Regions from separate parts of the Prescottella sp. GW823-FHT02E09 genome, predicted to be linked through region 2. Evidence: riboswitches for the same ligand, from Rfam matches in the RefSeq annotation. Region 2 holds a riboswitch; each other region holds the start of a gene.
The links. Region 2 has a riboswitch for cobalamin ahead of AC1RIF_RS07165 (magnesium chelatase subunit D family protein). Riboswitches for the same ligand answer to the same signal wherever they lie in the genome.

Region 1 (4,276 bases), on a different contig from region 2:
GGACGGCGGACGTCGCCGAACAGGATCGGCGGGCGCACGCAGCGGCTGCCGTACGACTGCACCCACCCGTTCACGGTCGCGGAGAAGCCGTCGAGCTGCTCGGCGAAGTACTGCACCATGTCGTTGCGTTCGGGCTCGCCGTGCACCAGCACATCCAGGCCCAGATCCTCCTGCAGCGCAACGACGTCGGCGATCTCGGCCTGCATCCGCCGCACGTACTCGGCCGCGTCGATGTCACCCTTGCGCAGCGCCGCGCGTGCGACCCGGATCGCGGTGGTCTGGGGGTAGGAACCGATCGTGGTGGTCGGCAACGGGGGCAGCGGCAGCACCGCGGACTGGGCGGCGCGCCGCTCGGCGGCCGGATTGCGGCGACGATCCGCCTCGGTCAGGGCGGCGAGGCGGTCGCGGATCGCGTCGTCGTGCAGGCGCGGGTCGGCGGCGCGGGTGGCGGCAGCGGCACGGGCGTCGGCCAGTTCCCCGGCCACGGCGTCCCGTCCGGTGCGCAGCGCCGTCGCGAGGGTGCCGACCTCCCGGATCTTCTCGGCGCCGAACGCCAACCACGACCGCAGCGCGCGATCGAGGCCGTCCTCGCCGTCGAGGGTGTAGGGCACGTGCAGCAGCGAGCACGACGTCGAGACGGCCACCGAGCCTGCACGCTCGCACAGGGTTTCGAGTGAGTCGAGGGATCCGTCGAGGTCGTTACGCCAGATGTTGCGGCCGTCCACCACACCGGCGACGACGTGCTTGCGCTCGAGACCGGGTGTCGTGAGGACGGACCCCAGCGAGCCCGCGGCCAGGTCGACGGCCAGTCCCTCGACTCCGGTCTCGGCGAGAACGGGCAGTGCCGGTCCGAGGTCGCCGAAGTACGACGCCAGCAGGATCGCCGGGCGGTGCTCGAGTGCCGACAACCGGTCGTAGACCACGCCCGCGGCGGCGATCTCGGCGTCGCTGCGGTCCGCGACCAGCGCCGGTTCGTCGATCTGCACCCAGTCGATGCCGGCGTCCGCGAGGCGCGTCAGCAGGTCGGCATACAGCGGAACGAGTTCGTCCAGTCGGGCGAGGGGCGCTCCGTCCTCGTGCTTGGACAGCAGCAGGAACGTGACCGGCCCGATCACTACCGGTCGGGCCGGAATGCCCAGCGCCAGAGCCGCGTCCACCTCGCCGAGCACCTTCGCCGCGTCGAGTGAGAAGACGGTGTCGGGTGTGATCTCGGGGACCAGATAGTGGTAGTTGGTGTCGAACCACTTCGTCATCTCGAGCGGCATCACGGTCGCATTGCCGCGGGCGGCGGCGAAGTAGCGGTCCAGGGCGTCACCGACCCCGGCGACCCGTTCCGGCAGTGCTCCGAGCATGACCGCGGTATCGAGCATCTGGTCGTAGTACGAGAAGACGTTGACCGGCACGGAATCGATGCCGGCGTCGACCAGTTCGGTCCAGGTCTGCCGCCGCAGATCCTGCGCGACGGACTCGAGGGCGGCGGCGTCGAGGTTCCCGGCCCAGTAGGACTCGACGGCCTTCTTCAGTTCGCGCCGGGGCCCGATGCGCGGGGAGCCCAGCACGGTTGCGGTGAAAGCGAATGTCACGGTGTTCTCCAGTTGCTCACAGCGTGGATGGCCACCACCGGCAGACGAGAACAGACCGAGCCCCTGGTGTGCGTCCGCCAACGGGGCAGCACGAAGTACCGAGCTGATCTACTCGCCCATTCCACGAGGCGGTGGACCGTCGGGCACGGCGTGCCCGACACAGTCGGCAGGTCTTCGGACTCGTGGACACTCGGGCGGGGTAGGACCCACCGGAACCTACTGGCCGTCGCTTCCCAGACCTTCTCGGTCCAGTGCATGTGACGGCGGTCGTTCCCACTTACCGCTGCGGGACAGTCCCGGATTCTCACCGGGTTCCCTCTCACATTCGAGGTCTCGCGACCGCGGATGCTTCGACGCCGGGCGGTGGTCTTCGGGGCTCCTCACGACCGCGCCTGGCGAACCAGCTGCACCGTCCAGCATAAGCCCTCGAAGAGAAGGCTTGTCACCTCATCGTCGAGGAGTTCGAAACCGATGCCTGGTCCGGCAAGGCCCGGGTCGTGCGAAGTAGCGACTGGACCTACCGCTCTACGACAACGTCGGGGGAAAGCGCAGTCCGTCCAGTTCATCGCCGGCGCTGCCGTCCTTGCCCAGGCCTGGTCGGGACACCGCCCGCGTGTGTGCTGGGCATCGGGCTCTGTCCGGCATCGGCTCGTACAGTGCCGAACGTGGACGCGAGCGACGGCGGACCGGTGCACAGGGCAACTCGGTCCACCGTCGCTGGGTACTGCCGGCGCGGTTTCGTTGGGACGGTCAGTGCTCGTGCATGATGACGCCGCGGATGTTCTCACCGGCGAGCATGTCCGCGAAGCCCTGATTGACGTCGTCGAGGGCGTACTTGCGGGTCACCAGGGAGTCGAGGTCGAGCTTGCCGGCCTGGGCCATCTTCAGCAGTCGCGGGATGTCGGTGCGCGGGTTGCATTCGCCGTACAGCGAGCCGACGATCCGCTTGTTGAAGCTGGTTACGTGCGAGCTGGACAACCGGAGAGTCTCATCGGTGTTGTCGTCGGCGATCGCTGTCAGGACGACCGTACCGCCCTTGCGGGTCAGGTGGTACGCGGACTGCACCACCTCGGCGGTGACGACACCGACGGTGACCACCGAGACGTCCACGCCCACACCGTGAGTGCGGTCCCAGATGTCGGCGTGAGCCTCTTCGGCCGTCGCGTACACGTGATCGGCTCCGAGCTTGAGCGCGAAGTCGCGCTTGGACGGGGCAGGGTCGATGACCGCAACCAGACCGGCATTGGCACTCACTGCGGCGCTTACCGCGTTCGCGCCGATGCCTCCGCTCCCGTAGACGGCCACGGTGTCGCCGGCCCGCACATTTCCGGATCGGAGGACCGAGCCCCATCCGGTCGCGACACCACACGTCACCAGGGACGCCCACTCGAACGGAATGTCCTTGTCGACCTTCACCAGCGAGCGCTGATCGACGACCATCCACTGGGAGAAGGTGCCCAGCGCAGCGAAGCCGCCGGCGTCCTGGCCCTCCCGGTGGAACCGGTACCCGCCCGACGCGAGTTCGCCGGTCGCGACATTGATGCCCAGATTGCAGAGGTAGCTCTGCCCGTTGATGCAGAAGCGGCACGCTCCACAGCTCGGGATCCACGAGCACGCAACATGATCACCGGGAGCGAAGGCTGTCACGCCTTCCCCGACGGCTTCGATGATTCCGGCGCCCTCGTGTCCGCCGATGAGCGGGTAGCGGGCGGCGCCGTGCTGCTGGTGCTTGTCCGAATGGCAGAGCCCGCCAACCACGACTCGCACCAGCACCTCACCGGGCCGGGGTTCGTCGAGGTCGAATTCGTGTACCTCCCAATCCCGCCCGGGACCGGTCAGTACAGCAGCTCGTGTCTTCATGTTCTCTCCTGTTCAAATGAACTGATGTGAGTTTTCAGGCTGGGTTCGGCACTGCGATCGACTTGAGCTCGAGGTAGCCGGCCAGGCCGTAGACACCCATCTCGCGGCCGATGCCGGAGCGCTTGTAACCGCCGAACGGTGCGGTCGGTTCGGTGGCGAAGCCGTTGACGGTGATGGTGCCGGTCCGGATCCTGCGTGCGATGTCGACACCGCGTTCGGTGTCCTCTGTGAACACCGCGCCGGAGAGGCCGAAGTCGGAGTCGTTGGCGATGCGCACCGCGTCCTCCTCGTCTTCGTACGGCAGCAGACAGACCACCGGGCCGAAGATCTCCTCCTGCGCGACTCGCATGTCGTTGCGCACGTTCCCGAGCAGAGTCGGCTCGACATACGTCCCGGACTCGAGGCCGGCCGGCACCCCACCGCCGGTCAGCACGGTGGCCCCTTCCTCGCGGCCGACGCGGATGTAGTCCAGAACCCGCTGCTGATGAGCCCGAGTGACCATCGGGCCCACCTGCGTCGCGGGGTCGGACGGGTCGCCCACCACCAGCTTGGCGGCCGCCTCCGCCAGTCGGCCGGCGATCTCGTCGTAGAGCTCGCGCGGTGCCAGTACGCGAGTGAGTGCGACACAGGCCATTCCGCTGTTGAGAGCGAACGACGCCGCCACGATCGTTGCGATGGCCTTGTCGAGGTCGGCGTCGGGCAGGACGATGGCGGCGGACTTGCCGCCGAGCTCGAGCGTGGTGCGGGTCAGGTTCGCCGCCGAGGTCTCGAGGATGCGCTTGCCGGCGGCCACGGATCCGGTGAAGGAGACCTTGTCGACCCCGGGATGGGTC
Region 2 (4,276 bases):
TCAGAGCAGAACGTAGTGGCGAAGACCGATGTAGTGCTCGTCGGAGCGGGCATCATGAGCGCAACGCTCGGCGCGATCCTGCGTCAGGTGCAGCCGGACTGGTCGATCACCACCTTCGAACGACTCGACGCCGCTGCGGCGGAGAGCAGCGACCCGTGGAACAACGCGGGCACCGGGCACTCCGCGCTGTGTGAACTCAACTACACGCCTGCGAAGGCCGACGGCACCGTCGACATCACCAAGGCGATCAACGTCAACGAGCAGTTCCAGGTCTCCCGCCAGTTCTGGTCGCATGCCGTCGACAACGGGGTCCTCACCGATCCCAAGGAATTCGTCAACCCGATCCCGCACGTGAGCTTCGTGCACGGCGCCGACAACGTGAAGTACCTGCGCGCCCGCTACGAGGCACTCGCCGGTCACCCGCTGTTCGCCGGCATGGAGTACTCCGAGTCCGAGGACTTCTTCACCGAGCGCCTGCCGCTCATGGCCGAGGGCCGTGACTTCTCCGACCCGGTCGCGCTCAACTGGACCGAGTCCGGCACCGACGTCGACTTCGGCGCGCTCACCAAGCAGCTGCTGAACTACGTCGCATCGTCGGGCGGCACCGTCCACTTCGGTCACGAGGTCCGCAACCTCACCAAGCAGTCCGACGGCAGCTGGATCGTCAAGGTCGAGAACCTGCGCACCGGCGCCAAGAAGACCGTCAACGCCAAGTTCGTGTTCGTCGGCGCCGGCGGCGGTGCGCTGCACCTGCTGCAGAAGTCGGGCATCAAGGAGGCCAAGGGCTTCGGTGGCTTCCCGGTCAGCGGTCAGTTCCTGCGCTGCACCAACCCCGAGCTGATCGACCAGCACCGGGCCAAGGTGTACGGCAAGGCGGCAGTCGGCGCGCCCCCGATGTCGGTGCCGCACCTCGACACCCGTGTCATCAACGGCAAGCCGGGCCTGCTGTTCGGCCCCTATGCCGGCTGGTCGCCGAAGTTCCTCAAGCAGGGCAAGATCACCGACCTTCCGGGCTCGGTCAAGCCCAACAACCTGATGTCGATGCTCGGTGTCGGCCTCACCGAGCTGAGTCTGACCAAGTACCTCATCGGTGAGCTCATGCAGTCGCCCGCCGACCGCATCGGCACCCTCGGTGAGTTCGTGCCGAAGGCTGTCGGCAAGGACTGGGAGCTCATCACCGCCGGTCAGCGAGTCCAGGTGATCCGCAAGAAGGGCAAGGGCGGCGTCCTCGAATTCGGCACCGCCGTGGTCAACGCCGAGGACGGCACCATCGCCGGCCTGCTCGGTGCCTCGCCCGGCGCCTCCACCGCCGTGCCGGCCATGCTCGACGTGCTGCAGCGCTGCTTCCCGCGCGAGTTCGCGGCATGGAAGCCGAAGCTGCAGGAGATGGTCCCGTCGCTGGGCCTGAAGCTGTCCGACAACGCCGACCTGTTCCAGCAGGTCTGGGACTGGAGCACTCGTTCGCTGCAGCTCGGCGATGCCCCCACGGCCCCGGCGCACGCCGCGCCCGTGGTCGAGTCCGCATCCGTCTGACGATCGCACCACATCCACTACCGCGGCTCGGAGGAAACTCCGGGTCGCGGTAGTGTGCTGCAACAGAGAAACGTCTGCGGGGAAGACCTGTGAGAATCAGGCGCGGTCCCGCCACTGTGAGGGTGCTCGATGGGAGCGACCCGAAGCCAGAATGCCGCAACGTTTCGCACCGCCAAGCTCTCGGCGAGGAAACCGAGACGTGAAGGGATTCGATCGTTGCGTCACAGTCATGACCTGGCCGCTCACGAGCCTGCCGGCTTCCCGTTCAGTGCCGTCGTCGGACAGGACCGCCTGCGCCTGGCGCTGATCCTGTGCGCCGTCCACCCCGGAATCGGGGGTGTGCTGGTCCGCGGCGAGAAAGGCACCGCCAAGTCGACCGTCGTGCGCGCGCTCACCGCGCTGCTCCCCGAGATCGAGCACGTGGGGGAGCGTCGCCGGGCACGGCTCGTCGAACTCCCCGTCGGTGCCACCGAGGACCGCGTGGTCGGATCACTCGATCTCGAGAAGGTGCTTCGCGACGGCGAGCGGGCCTTCCAACCCGGGCTGCTCGCGGATGCGCACCAGGGCGTGCTGTACGTCGACGAGGTCAACCTCCTGCACGACCACCTGGTGGACGTGCTGCTCGACGCGGCCGCGATGGGCCGGGTCCACATCGAACGCGACGGTGTCTCCCACTCGCACCCGGCGAAGTTCGTCCTCGTCGGCACCATGAACCCCGAGGAGGGGGAGCTGCGTCCGCAGCTGCTGGACCGGTTCGGGCTCGCGGTGGACGTCGCGGCCTCCCGGGACGTCGACGTGCGGATGGAGGTGGTGCGCCGCCGCCTCGACTACGAGCGTGACCCCGATGCCTTCGCGGCCCGCTACGCCGGGCAGGACGGGGAGCTGGCCCGGCAGATCGCGCACGCCCGCGGTCGTATCGACGACATCGAACTGTCCGACGGCGAGCTGCGACGGATCGCGTCGCTGTGCGCGTCGTTCGACGTCGACGGTATGCGCGCGGACCTGGTCCTCGCCCGCACCGCCACCGCGCACGCCGCGTGGCGGGGCGCCGACGCGGTCGCCGAGGAAGACGTGCGTGTTGCCGCGGAACTTGCTCTGCCGCACCGTCGTCGGCGTGACCCCTTCGACGAGCCGGGCCTCGACCAGCAGCAGCTCGACGACGCGATGGCGGAGGCCGACTCCGACGTCAAGGCACACGACGAGCCCGAGCCCGATCCCGATCCCGACGGGCCCGGTGGCGGCGAGTCCCCGTCGGATCCAGCACCGGAGCCGCCGTCGGATCAGTCGACATCGGAAGCGCCCGAACAGGATTCGACCGATCCGGGGGCCGGTTCGGGAGCCGAGCGCAACGCCGGTGCCCCCGGCCCGCAGTTCCGGACCCGGATGCTCGAGATCCCCGGCGTCGGCGACGGCGCCCCCGGCCGGCGGTCCCGTTCCCGCTCCACCCGCGGTCGCACCGTTCGGACCACGACCGAGCCCGGGCACGGTCTGCATCTGGTGGGCACGCTGTTCGCCGCCGCCGAACACCAGACGGACCGGGGTCGGTGGGGAGGCCCGATGCGGCTGGCGCCCAGTGACATTCGGGGCGCGATCCGGGAGGGTCGCGAGGGCAATCTGGTGCTCTTCGTCGTCGACGCGTCCGGGTCGATGGCCGCGCGGGACCGGCTGTCCGCGGTGACCGGCGCGGTGGTGTCGCTGCTGCGCGACGCCTACCAGCGGCGCGACAAGGTCGCCGTGATCACCGTCCGAGGCCGTGAGGCCGAACTGGTGCTGCCGCCGACGTCGTCGGTCGATGTCGCGGTGCGTCGACTGCGGTCGATGAAGACCGGAGGCAAGTCGCCGCTCGCCGAGGGCTTCCTGCGTGCCCGCGAGGTGGTGCTGCGCGAACGCGTCCGGGATCCCAAGCGTCGCGCGCTGGTGGTGTCCCTCACCGACGGTCGTGCCACCGGTGCCGCGGACGCCGTGCGGCGGGCCAAGCGCGCCGCCGCGATGCTCGCCGACACCGGCGTCGCCTCGATCGTCGTGGATTGCGAGACCGGCATGGTCCGGCTCGGCCTGGCCGCAGAACTTGCCCGTGACCTGCGCGGCGGGTGCGTGCGGCTCGCGGAGCTCTCGGCGCAACAGGTCGCCGGCGTCGTCCGCGCCGCCGCCTGACCCGCCCGAACATCCGAGTCCGAGGAAGGGACTGCACATGCCCAAGGGCGTACCCGAGAACGTGCCCGTCGACGGGCTCACCACCCGCCAGCGCCGGAACCAACCGGTGCTCGCGGTGCACACCGGACCCGGGAAGGGGAAGTCGACCGCCGCGTTCGGTATGGCGCTGCGCGCCTGGAACCAGGGCTTCGATATCGGTGTGTTCCAGTTCGTCAAGAGCGCCAAGTGGAAGGTGGGCGAGGAGGCCGCCTTCCGGGCGCTCGGCGACCTGCACGAGAGCAGCGGCGTCGGCGGCGCCGTGCAGTGGCACAAGATGGGCGAGGGCTGGTCGTGGACCCGCAAGCAGGGTTCCGAGGAGGACCACGCGGCGGCCGCGGCCGAGGGCTGGCAGGAGATCGTCCGCCGCCTCGCCGCCGAGACGCATCGCTTCTACGTGCTCGACGAGTTCACCTACCCCCTCAAGTGGGGCTGGGTGGACACCGAGGAAGTTGTCGAGGTCTTGCGATCACGCCCCGGCAACCAGCACGTCGTCATCACCGGCCGCGACGCCCCGCAGGCGTTGATCGACGCGGCCGACCTGGTGACCGAG
Region 3 (4,276 bases), on a different contig from region 2:
CTCAGTGGTGACCGGCCGGCCGGTGACGTACGACAGCCCGAAATCGAGGCGCACGACACCGGCCAGCCAGTGCAGATACTGCTGCGGCAGAGACAGATCCAGTCCCAACTGTTCACGCATTGCGGACAGTTGTTCGTCGGTGGGCTCCGGGATGCCCTGTGCGCCCAGTGTCAGGCGGGCAGGGTCTCCCGGGGCCAGTGGCAGCAGCATCCAGATGAGCAGGCTCGCTCCCCATGCCGCCGCCACTGCCTGGATCAGCCGTCCACCGGCCGCACGGAAGGTGGCGTTCACGCCCCGGTGTCGTACCGGATGTGCCGGCGCACGTTGGACACCTCGTATCCGGACCACTCGTCCGACGTCACCACGGTGAAGTACTTGAACGTGCCGGCGACGACGTACGCCTGCTCGGCGACGAGGATCTCCTGCGCACGCTCGAGCAGCTCGTTCCGCTCATCCTCGTCGAAGGTGCCGCGCAGCTTCTCACCGATCGCGTCGATCTCCGGGTTGGACAGGCCCTGCGCGTTCGAGGACCCGCCGGTGGTCCACCGGACGAGGAACGGCTGGACGGGGTCCGCGGTGCCGGACAGCGAACCGCTGAGTGCGATCGACGAATCCCAGCCCGACGGATTCTCCTTGACCGCGGCGGAATCCTCGGCGACGTCGATCTTCAGCTCGAACCCGGCCTTGGCGACCTGATCCTGGATGCCGATCGCCACGTCCGTGGTCTCCGGACCCTGTGCCTGCGTGACGAATCGGACGGTGAGGCGCTGCCCGTTCTTCGTGCGGACGCCGTCGGCGCCGACGGCCCAACCGGCCCGGTCCAGGGTCGTGTTCGCGGCCTCGAGGTCGAACTTCTGACTGTCGAGTGCGTACGGCAGGCCCTCGGGGTACAGGCCCTCGGCCGCGTCGAAGGAGCCGTTGCCGATGTTGTCGGCCACGCCCTGGTAGTCGATCGCCTGTGTGAACGCCTTGCGCACCTCGACGTCGGTGAAGATGCCTTCCTTCAGGTTCATCTCGATCAGCAGCGACTGCAGAGCCTTCGGCGAGTTCTTCACCGCGACACCCGGACGACCGTCGAGGGCGAGTCGTGCGCCGGTGGACGGGTAGAACGCCATGTCGGCTTCGCCGCTCTCGACTCCGGCGATGCGCGCCTGCTCGTCCGGTACGACGTCGACACTGATGCCGCTCAGCGCGGGCGTGCCCTGCCAGTACGCGTCGTAGCGGGCGAGTTCGAGATCGGTCGGCGTCCACTGCGTGATGGCGTACGGCCCGGTGTACGCGCCGGATCCGACGATCTTCGCGGAGTCGCCGCCGGCGGCATCGATCGCTTCGACGTCGTAGATCTGCAGCGAGTTGTCGCGCGCTGCCAGACCGGCCGGGACCATCGCGTTGGGCTTCGGGGTGCGTAGCACCACGGTGGCACCCTCCGCCACGGCCTGTGTGCCCTCTTCGAGGTACACCCGTGCCGCCTTGGACTTCTCGATCTGGCGACTCAGTGCTGCGGCGACGGCCTGCGCGGTGACGGGCTTGCCGTTCTGGAAGGTCTGCCCGTCGCGAAGCTGAATCACCCACGTCAGGTCGTCCCGACGCTCGACGCTCTCGGCGAGCCACGGCGTGATCTGCCCGTCCTCCTCGACCTGGAGCAGGTTCTCTGCGACGCCCCAGTCGAACAGCCAGTTGGTGCCCGTCGCGGCCGGATCGAGCCCGGCGATCTTGTAGGAGTTGTAGATCGTCAGATGATCGTCGGTGATGCCGCCGGCGGCATCGGACGCACCGGACGAGCAGCCGGTGACCGCCATGGCGGCCACGACGGTGAACACACCGGCACGCAGCAGTGAGCGCCGCCCCTGACGGGCGGTAGATATCGAACTATTCATTTCCATCCTCGTGGTGTCCTGGCGTCGATGCAGGTGTCCTGGCTCCCGGATCAGCACTCGCCCCCGGCCTTCCAACCCGGTGGGGTCGTGGCCGAGCGTTGGGGGTTCGCTCCTCGGTGACAGTTGCGGGACAGCCCCGGATTCGCACCGGTGTTCCCTGCGTCGAGTGGCACAGTACAAGATCGCGATCCGGACAGGTCGGGCCCGACGGAAGGACGCGATTCGAGAAGGGAGCGCCCCGGGGTGCAGGAGACGGTGATGCCAATGACCAACCCCGGGGCGCTGATCGTGGGCTCAGGCCACCACCGAGCGTTGCGGCACGCCGGTGTACTCGCTGAGCGGTCGGATCAGGGCGTTGGACTCGCCCTGTTCGATGATGTGCGCGGTCCATCCGGTGATGCGGCTCATCACGAAGATGGGTGTGAATACCTCGATGTCGAAGCCCATCAGGTAGTAGGCGGGTCCGGTGGGGAAGTCGAGGTTGGGCTCGATGCCGGTGGCCTCGTTCATGGTGCGTTCGAGGATCTCGTACATCTGGACCCACTTGTCGCCGCCGGTCTGTGCGGCGACGTCGAAGAAGGCCTGGCGCATCGTCGGGACGCGCGAGTCGCCGTTCTTGTAGACCCGGTGCCCGAAGCCCATCACCTTCTCCTTGCGGGCCAGCTTGTCCTTCAGCCAGGCGGCGGCGCGCTCGGGTTCGCCGATCTCGATCATGTCGTGCATGACGGCCTCGTTGGCGCCGCCGTGCAGTGGGCCCTTGAGGGTTCCGATCGCGGCGGTGACGGCGCTGTAGATGTCCGACAGCGTCGAGGTCACGACACGGGCGGCGAAGGTGGAGGCGTTGAAGCTGTGCTCCGCGTACAGGATCAGGGAAACCTCGAAGGCCTTCACCAGTTCCGGTGCCGGGACTTCGCCGAAACACATGTTCAGGAAGTTCGCGGCGAAACCGAGGTGGCTGTGCGGGCCGATCGGGTCCAGACCGTGGCGGCGACGGTGATCGGCCGCGACGATCGTCGGTAGCACTGCCATCATCCGGAGTGACTTCTCGCGGTTGGCTTTCGGTGAGTTGTCGGCTTCTTCCGGGTCCTCCGCACCGAGGAAGCTGATCGCGGTCCGCACCACGTCCATCGGATGGCAGTTGTCCGGCATCTTCGCGACCAGCGCCAGCAGAGAACGATCGGCGCGGCGACTCGCACGCTCACGTTGACAGAACAGCTCGAGCTGGGCGTCGGTGGGCAGCTCCCCGTTCCACAACAGGTACGCGACCTGCTCGAAGCTGCAGTTGGCCGCCAGGTCCTGGACCGCGTAGCCGCGATAGGTCAGCGAGTTGGTCTCGGGGACCACCTTGGAGATCGCGGTGGTGTCGACGACGACGCCGGCCAGGCCCTTGTAGATCGTCGGGACTGCATTTGTCATTGGTTCCCTCCGAGCGTGAAGTTGAAGACTCCGGAATCGAATTCGTTGTAGCGCTCGTACTCGAGCAGCTCGTACAGCCGGGAGCGGGTCTGCATCTTGTCGAGCAGCCCCTCCTGCGTTCCGGTCGTGTGGATTTCGCGCAGGCCCCGTTCGATGGCGCCCATCGCCAGCCGCAGGGTGGTGACCGGATAGATGACAGCGTTGAAGCCGATGTCCTCGAGGGTCTGTGCGGGGACGAGCTGGGACTTGCCGAACTCGGTCATGTTGGCCAGCAGCGGGATATCCACGGCGCCACGGAACTTCTCGAAGTCGGCCTCGGTGTGCAGGGCCTCGGTGAAGATCATGTCGGCGCCGGCGCCCGCGTAGGCCTCGGCTCGCTCGATCGCGGCATCGATCCCGTCGATTCCCGCGGCGTCGGTGCGGGCGCAGATCACGAAGTTCGGGTCGCGTCGGGCCGTGACGGCGGCCCGCAGGCGGCGCACCATGTCCTCGGTCGGGACGATGGCCTTGCCGTCGAGGTGACCGCAGCGCTTGGGATTGACCTGATCCTCGAGGTGCAGACCGGCGATGCCGGCGTCCTCGGCGGCCAGGACGGTGCGTGCCGCCGACATCGGCTCACCGAACCCGGTGTCGGCATCGATCAGTACGGGCAGATCGGTGACTCCGGCGATCTGCGAACTGTGCGCGACGACCTCGGTGAGCGTGGTCAGACCGATGTCGGGCAGACCGAGCCCGGCGGAGAACGCGCCGCCGGAGACGTAGACGCCCTCGAAGCCGATCTCCTGGATCAGCTTGGCGGTCAACGGATTGATCGCGCCGGGCAGGCGCTGGATCTTGCCCGAGGTGAGGCCGGCACGGAACGCGATCCGCTTGTCGGCGGCCGAGGTGGTGGCGGCGATGAGACCGGGCATGTCAGAACAGTCCCTTCGGCGACTTCGGAGCGCGGGCGAGGACGTCGCCGGTGACGGTGAAGGTGAGCTGGT

Region 1: linked by a shared signal. The riboswitch ahead of metE (5-methyltetrahydropteroyltriglutamate--homocysteine S-methyltransferase) and the one ahead of AC1RIF_RS07165 (magnesium chelatase subunit D family protein) in region 2 are both predicted to bind cobalamin.
Region 3: linked by a shared signal. The riboswitch ahead of AC1RIF_RS03355 (ABC transporter substrate-binding protein) and the one ahead of AC1RIF_RS07165 (magnesium chelatase subunit D family protein) in region 2 are both predicted to bind cobalamin.

Annotation. Positions count from the first base shown of each region.
Region 1 is NZ_JBXAJP010000001.1:673,199-677,474, reverse strand. It holds gene metE (5-methyltetrahydropteroyltriglutamate--homocysteine S-methyltransferase) at 1-1,583, opposite strand, end outside; cobalamin riboswitch at 1,748-1,925, opposite strand; gene AC1RIF_RS03275 (NDMA-dependent alcohol dehydrogenase) at 2,334-3,443, opposite strand; gene AC1RIF_RS03270 (aldehyde dehydrogenase) at 3,478-4,276, opposite strand, start outside.
Region 2 is NZ_JBXAJP010000002.1:646,571-650,846, reverse strand. It holds gene mqo (malate dehydrogenase (quinone)) at 1-1,533, shown strand, start outside; adenosylcobalamin-variant (AdoCbl-variant) riboswitch at 1,602-1,698, shown strand; gene AC1RIF_RS07165 (magnesium chelatase subunit D family protein) at 1,750-3,687, shown strand; gene cobO (cob(I)yrinic acid a,c-diamide adenosyltransferase) at 3,725-4,276, shown strand, end outside.
Region 3 is NZ_JBXAJP010000001.1:688,258-692,533, reverse strand. It holds gene AC1RIF_RS03360 (ABC transporter permease) at 1-291, opposite strand, end outside; gene AC1RIF_RS03355 (ABC transporter substrate-binding protein) at 288-1,877, opposite strand; cobalamin riboswitch at 1,889-2,074, opposite strand; gene AC1RIF_RS03350 (bifunctional 2-methylcitrate synthase/citrate synthase) at 2,172-3,293, opposite strand; gene prpB (methylisocitrate lyase) at 3,290-4,204, opposite strand; gene prpD (2-methylcitrate dehydratase PrpD) at 4,206-4,276, opposite strand, start outside.